2 regions of the Paraburkholderia bryophila genome follow, and region 2 is predicted to be linked to the other one. Evidence: riboswitches for the same ligand, from Rfam matches in the RefSeq annotation. Region 2 holds a riboswitch; the other holds the start of a gene.

Region 1 (3,408 bases), on a different contig from region 2:
CGCCTGCTGTATCGATACTTTCCGCAGCAGGCGCGCGCTACACCCCGAGGCTATTGAATCGCGCTAGCCACCGCCTGCGCCGTCGCCGCCGACAACGTCCACCCCAGATGCCCGTGCCCCGTGTTGTAGAACACGCCTTGCCGTTTGCCACGTCCCACCTTGGGCAGCATGCTCGGCAACATCGGCCGCAAACCCGCCCACGGAATCACGCGCGAAGTCGACACTTCGGGGAAGTAACGCCGTGTCCAGTCCACCAGCGGCGCAATCCGGTCCGAGCGGATATCGCGGTTGAAGCCGTTGATCTCCGCCGTGCCCGCCACCCGGAATCGATCCGCGCCGAGCCGGCTCGTGACGATCTTCGCGCTATCGTCAAGCAGGCTCACCCATGGCGCGCGCTGTTGACTGGTCTCGTCGTCGAGACAGACGGTGATCGAATAGCCTTTCACCGGATAGATGTTCACGTGATCGCCCAGCATCGCCGCGAAATCGCGACTCTTCACGCCGGCGCATACGACGATCCGCTCGAACGCAAAGCGCTGCGACTCGCCTTCCAGATTGACCGTCAGCGAAAACTTGCCCTCTGCGGGCTGATCGATCGCCGTGATCTCGGCATCGTAGTGAAACTCGACGCCGTGCCGCACACAGGCATCCGCGAGACCGCGCGTGAACTTGTGGATGTCGCCGGTCGAATCGGACGGCGTGAAAAAACCGCCGAAGAAATCGCCTTGCAGCGTGGGTTCGATCCGCTGCAACTCGGTCGCCGACACCGGATTTCGGTCAAGGCCGCCTTCGCGCAGCAACGCATTCACCTTGTTCGCCGCAGCGAAATCCTTCTGCGTCTTGTAGATATGCAGAATGCCGCGCCGCTCGAGATCGAACTCGATGCCTTCGCTACGCGCCGTCGAAAACAGATGTTCGCGCGCGGCAATCGCGAGCCGCACGGTCTCGACCGTGTTGCTCCGATAGTGCGGGATCTGCCGCAGGAATTCGCCCATCCACGAATATTTGTGCCACGTGGGCAGCGGATTGAGCAGCAGTGGGGCGTCGCGCGTGAGCATCCAGCGTAGACCCTTCAGCACGGTGGCGGTGCTGTTCCAGACTTCGGCGTTGCTGGCCGATAACTGGCCGCCGTTGGCAAACGACGTCTCCATCGCCGCATAGCGATGGCGCTCGAAAACGGTGACGTGGTGGCCGCGTTGCGCGAGGGCGTGAGCCGTCGTGACGCCGGTAATGCCGGCGCCGATAATGGCGATTCGTGACATGACATGGTCCAGATAAGTTGAGCATCACCGGTGTCGATTTCGTGTCGAAACCGGCGTCGATGCCCCATCTGTCCCTGTACCTGAGAGTTTCTTCCCGCGCCATGCCGGCCCGATGCGAGCCGGAGTGGGGAATCCCCTTCGGTGGACGCGCGCGAGTGTCAGCGGCGTCGCTCTCCAGATGTTCCTGCTGCGCGGTCCTTTTGCCTGAGAGTTTCCGGGGCGGTTGCTCCGTCGGCGTCGTCACTTACCGCATGACGATCTCTCCCGCGCTGCATTGCAGAACGGTACGACGATACCGGGCAAAAATTATTGCCGCAAGTGTTTCGTGCGTTGCGCTGCAGCGCAGCGCAACGCGCGTGAATGAGTGAATGCGTGTGTGCTGTCCTGTCCGTGCGTTGCGATTGTGTACCGGGTCGGCGTGGCGGCGATCGGCTATAGTCGGCGGCACAATCCCCCACTCGTCAACGAGGAGAATGCCGTGCCCGCCTTCACAACGCTGCTCGCTTTCGGTCTGGTTTCATTGGGCATGGTGCTCACGCCGGGACCGAACATGATCTATCTGATCTCGCGATCGCTCTGCCAGGGCAAGCGCGCCGGTCTCGTGTCTCTCGGCGGCGTGGCGCTCGGTTTCGTGTTCTATATGTTCTGCGCGGCGTTCGGCATTACGGCGCTGTTGCTCACGGTGCCTTTCGCGTACGACGCGTTGCGCTTCGGCGGTGCGCTGTATCTGCTGTATCTCGCGTGGCAGGCAGTCAAACCCGGCGGCCGCTCGCCGTTCCAGGTGCGCGACCTGCCGCACGACAGCCCCCGTAAGCTGTTCACCATGGGCTTCGTCACCAACCTCGCGAATCCGAAGATCGCGGTGATGTATCTGTCGCTGCTGCCGCAATTCATTTCGCCGGGACATGGCAGCGTGCTGTCGCAGTCGCTTGCTTTGGGCTGCGTGCAGATCGTGGTCAGCGTGACGGTGAATGCGATTATCGCGAGCATGGCGGGGTCGATCGCCGGGTTTCTCGCGGGGCGCCCCGTGTGGCTGAGGGTGCAGCGCTGGCTGATGGGCACGGTGCTCGCCGGACTCGCGGTGCGGATCGCGCTCGATTCGCGTCGTTGATTCGCGTTGTTGAGCGGGGCTGCGCGGTCAGCGGAGCGCTTTACATTGAGCGCGGAGAGCGCGGCGCGCGAACAACGGTAAGCGGCCACCGCGAGCGCCGCATAGATCACGCCGTCGTTTGCGCGTCCGCCGCTTCGAGCGATTTATACATGAACGTGGCCGCCTCCAGACACGCTTCATCCGGACCCTGCGCGTAACCGGGGATCACGCCGACCGCCCGATAACCCAGCGCGGTATAAAGCGGCTCGGCATGATCGCCGGTACGCGTGTCGAGCGTGAGCAGGCTGCGCTGCAAACGCTGCGCGTGCCGCTCCAACTCAATCATCAAGGCACGGGCGATTCCCCGACGACGCCACGCCGGATGAATCAGCAGCTTGCGCACATCGGCGCGATGTCGCTGGTTTGGCATCGTGTCGTAATCCAGTTGCACGGTGCCGGCGATCACGTCGCCCTCGCGCGCGACGAGCAGAACCAGCCGGCCGCTTCGCAGCGTCGGCAACACCTTGCCGCGCCAGAACGCTTCGCTCTCGTCGAGACCGTGGGGCAGCACGAAACCGACGCTGGCGCCGTCATGCACGCACGCATGCAGCAGCGCGCCGAGTTCCGGCAGATGGCGTTCGAGATCGTCGGCGGAAAAGGGGGTGATGGTCATGGCGCTCATCTCGGCTCACACAATGAAAAGAAAATAATGGGCCCCGCTGTGTGCGGGCGTCTCGAAAGCGCTCGGGCCGAAGAGCCGGTAGCGCAGGCAGTCGCCAGGTTGCAGGTCGTGGCTTTGACCGTCGACGGTGATCCGCAGTTGGCCTTCCAGCAAAATCAGATGATGTTCAAGCCCGGGCCTTGGCGACTCGTCGTAGCTAATGTGCGCGCCGGGTTCGAGTTCGCACTCCAGCGCCTCGCCGGCCAACGCCTGCGCGGGCGGCGACACGGAGCGGCGCCGGAAGCCGGCGGCGTCGTCGCTCCACAAGGGCTGCGCGGCGCGCGGCACTAGCGGCGCGAAGTCCTCTTCGACCATATGCATGAGGCGCGACATCG
Region 2 (3,408 bases):
CGCCGCTGGGACGGCGATTTCATGACCGTGCGCGACCTGCTCGCCGCCGGGACCTTGGGGCGCGTCACGCAATTCGAATCGCATTTCGACCGCTTTCGTCCGGAAGTGCGGCAACGCTGGCGCGAAGAGGCGTCGCGCGGCGGCGGCCTGCTGTTCGACCTTGGGCCGCATCTGATCGACCAGGCGCTCGCGTTATTCGGCGCGCCGCAGACCGTATCGGCGACCGTGCGCACGCATCGCGACGAAGCCAGCGCGCCGGACTACGTGCACATTCAACTCGGCTATGGCGAATTCGAGGTCGTGCTGCACGCCAGCGCGCTCACCATGCTGCTCGCGCCGCGGTTCGCGATCCACGGCACGCGCGGGAGCTACGTGAAATACGGGCTCGACACCCAGGAAGATCAGTTGAAGGCCGGTCTGCGCCCCGGCGACGAGGGCTTCGCCGCCGGCAATACAGCGGGCGTGCTGCGCGTGCTGGAAGGCGATCAGGAAGTGGAACAGGAACTGCCGACGCTTAACGGCGATTACGCCGGCTTCTACATTGCCCTCGCCGATGCGATCCAGAACGGCGTGAAATTCCCGGTCAGCGCTCAGGAAGCCGTCGACGTCATGACGATTATCGAACTGGCTGCGCGCAGTTCGGAGGAAGGCGTCCGTTTGCCGTTCGAGCGGATTCGCTAAGGGGTTGGCCGGCGGGTTGGCCGACGTCCGGCGACGGTCTGTGTACCCAAAACCCGGTTCACCAGCGTCGCCGCGCCGCCTGAAACTGACAAGCCCGAAAGGAACATAACGTTACAAATAAGCGCCCCTCTCCGGTCAGCGCGAACGCCGTCTTATCCGTTGCTACCCGGGTAGCACCAGAAAACGACAACGACTTCCGGAGAGTCCATGCCCCGTATCATTCGCGCAGTAGCAGCATGCGCTTTGCTCAGTTCGCTCGCCGCTTGCGTGGTGGCACCCCAACCGGCGCCGGCCCCGCGCCCTAACCCGCAGCAGATCGCGTATGAGCGCCTGCATCAGGTCGACGGCCGTATCGACAACCTGAGCCGCCGCATCGACGCTCACGTCAACCAAGGCTACTACCCGCCCCCGCAAGGCGGCGCGCTGCATCACCGCCTCGACGTGATCCGTCAGGAATCGCACGACATGGCGGCGCAACACGGCGGCGGGCTGTCCGGCGACGAACAGCGCGTGCTGAACCAGGAACTGGACAACGCGGCACACGCCATCGGCGAATAATCGCGCCAGTTCAGGTCATGCGGTACAAAAGAAGCGCGGGCATCACGTCCCGCGCTTTTTTTTGACAGGCGCAATCGCGCTGCGCCAATCCCCGCGCCGCTCGCGCGCCTTTATTTGACAAGCTCGGGGGCGTCGCGTACATTCGCCGCACGCGTCGGGAGAGCGTGCTGGCCGCTGAAAATCGCAGGCCGCGCCGCCGAAGGGGCACACCCGCAAACTCTCAGGCAAAAGGACCGACCGCGTCGAAAAACCCGCCTCCAGGCAACATCGGGGCTCCGGTTTTTCGCACTCTGGAGAGCGGCAGTAGCCATCTGCAAATGCAGATTCCGGCAGGCTGCCCACCGAAGGGGCGCGCGTTTCACCGCGACACGTCAACGTGTTCGCGGCAACGCAATCTCTCAGGTATCGAGGACAGAGGGGCCATGCAGCGCATCGCTCGCAGCCATCAGGCCGCGAGGCGTCGTGCCGCATGGCCTTTTTTGTTTCGCGAGACGCCTGAGGCCCCATGACCGAACTCAAACACACCCCGCTCCACGCCACCCATCGTGCGCTCAACGCCCGCATGGTCGATTTCGGCGGCTGGGACATGCCCGTCAACTATGGCTCGCAGATCGACGAACACCGCGCGGTGCGCACCGACGCCGGCATGTTCGACGTCTCGCACATGTGCGTCGTCGATTTCACCGGCGAGCGCGTGCGCGCGTTCTTCGACTACGCACTGGCCAATAACGTCGGCAAGCTGCAAACCCCGGGTCGCGCGCTCTACTCCTGTCTGCTGAACCCGAACGGCGGCGTGATCGACGATCTGATCGTCTATTACTTCGGCGAAGATCACTTCCGCGTGGTCGTCAACGCCGGCACCGCCGACAAAGACATCGCGTGGTTCGGCCAGCTCAACGCCGAAGGCAGCTTCGGCCTGACCATCACGCCGCGTCGCGATTACGCGATCGTCGCCGTGCAAGGCCCGAACGCGCGCGATAAAGTCTGGCAAACCGTGCCGGCCGCGCGCGCCGCGACTGAAACGTTGAAGCCGTTCAACGCCGCCCGTATCGACGGCACGCCGTTTGGCGAACTCACCGTAGCCCGCACCGGCTACACCGGCGAAGACGGCTTCGAAATCATCGTGCCGGCGGAACACGTCGCCGCCCTGTGGGACGCGCTGCTGGCGCAAGGCGTCCGCCCGGCCGGCCTCGGCGCGCGCGACACGCTGCGCCTCGAAGCCGGCATGAACCTGTACGGCCAGGATATGGACGACAACGTCTCGCCGCTCGACGCCGGTCTCGCATGGACCGTCGACCTCACGTCGCCGCGTGCCTTCGTCGGCAAGGACAAGCTGGAAGCGGACGGCTCGCAGGCCGCGTTCGTCGGCCTGATCCTGCTGAAAGACAACGGCAAGGCCGCAGGCGTGCTGCGTGCTCATCAGAAAGTCGTCACGCCGCACGGCGAAGGCGAAATCACCAGCGGCACGTTTTCCCCGACCATGCAGGAATCGATCGCCTTTGCGCGCGTGCCGAAAGGCGTGCAGCCGGGCGACACCGTTCACGTTCAGATTCGTGACAAAAACGTTCCCGCAAGCGTGGTAAAACTGCCGTTCGTGCGCAACGGCAAAGTGCTCGCGGTTTAAGCAGGCCGGCGCGTACGCTTCCCCCTTTATTGAACACCATCCGAACACCGCATAGGAGCATCCGATGAGCATCCCGGCCGATCTGAAATATACCGAATCGCACGAATGGGTCCGCACTGAAGCGGACGGCACGCTGACGGTCGGCATTACCGACCACGCGCAGGAAGCGCTCGGCGATATCGTCTTCTTCGAAGTCCAGGAACTCGGCAAGAACGTCGAAGCCGGCGACACCGTCGCCGTGATCGAATCGGTGAAAGCCGCTTCCGATATCTACGCACCGGTCTCGGGCGAAATCATCGAAGCGAACACCGCCGTTGCCGACACGCCCGATTCGGTGAACACCACGCCGTACGACAGCTGGCTCTTCAAGATCAAGCCGTCCGACGATGCCACGCACGATCGTCTGATCGATGCCGACGCGTACGCCAAGGCCATCGGCGCCTGATTCACCTTTACGTTTAACCCGTCAGGTGCGGCGGGTCCCTTTCGAAAGAACGGACAGCCGCACCGCCAGGAACACCCATGAAGCTCGAACACCCGGATCG

What was found. A riboswitch is a leader RNA that binds a small molecule or an ion and turns the genes downstream of it on or off. The one in region 2 is predicted to bind glycine.
Region 1: it holds a riboswitch for glycine, as region 2 does, so the genes downstream of both, GGD40_RS36150 (D-amino acid dehydrogenase) here and gcvT (glycine cleavage system aminomethyltransferase GcvT) in region 2, are expected to answer to the same signal.

Annotation. Positions count from the first base shown of each region.
Region 1 covers NZ_JACCAS010000002.1:3,422,106-3,425,513, reverse strand. The annotation lists gene GGD40_RS36150 (D-amino acid dehydrogenase) at 51-1,262, opposite strand; glycine riboswitch at 1,445-1,539, opposite strand; gene GGD40_RS36145 (LysE family translocator) at 1,741-2,373, shown strand; gene GGD40_RS36140 (GNAT family N-acetyltransferase) at 2,480-3,034, opposite strand; gene GGD40_RS36135 (helix-turn-helix domain-containing protein) at 3,041-3,408, opposite strand, start outside.
Region 2 covers NZ_JACCAS010000001.1:2,945,844-2,949,251, reverse strand. The annotation lists gene GGD40_RS13045 (oxidoreductase) at 1-681, shown strand, start outside; gene GGD40_RS13040 (hypothetical protein) at 889-1,239, shown strand; glycine riboswitch at 1,385-1,485, shown strand; glycine riboswitch at 1,520-1,664, shown strand; gene gcvT (glycine cleavage system aminomethyltransferase GcvT) at 1,745-2,863, shown strand; gene gcvH (glycine cleavage system protein GcvH) at 2,928-3,308, shown strand; gene gcvP (aminomethyl-transferring glycine dehydrogenase) at 3,386-3,408, shown strand, end outside.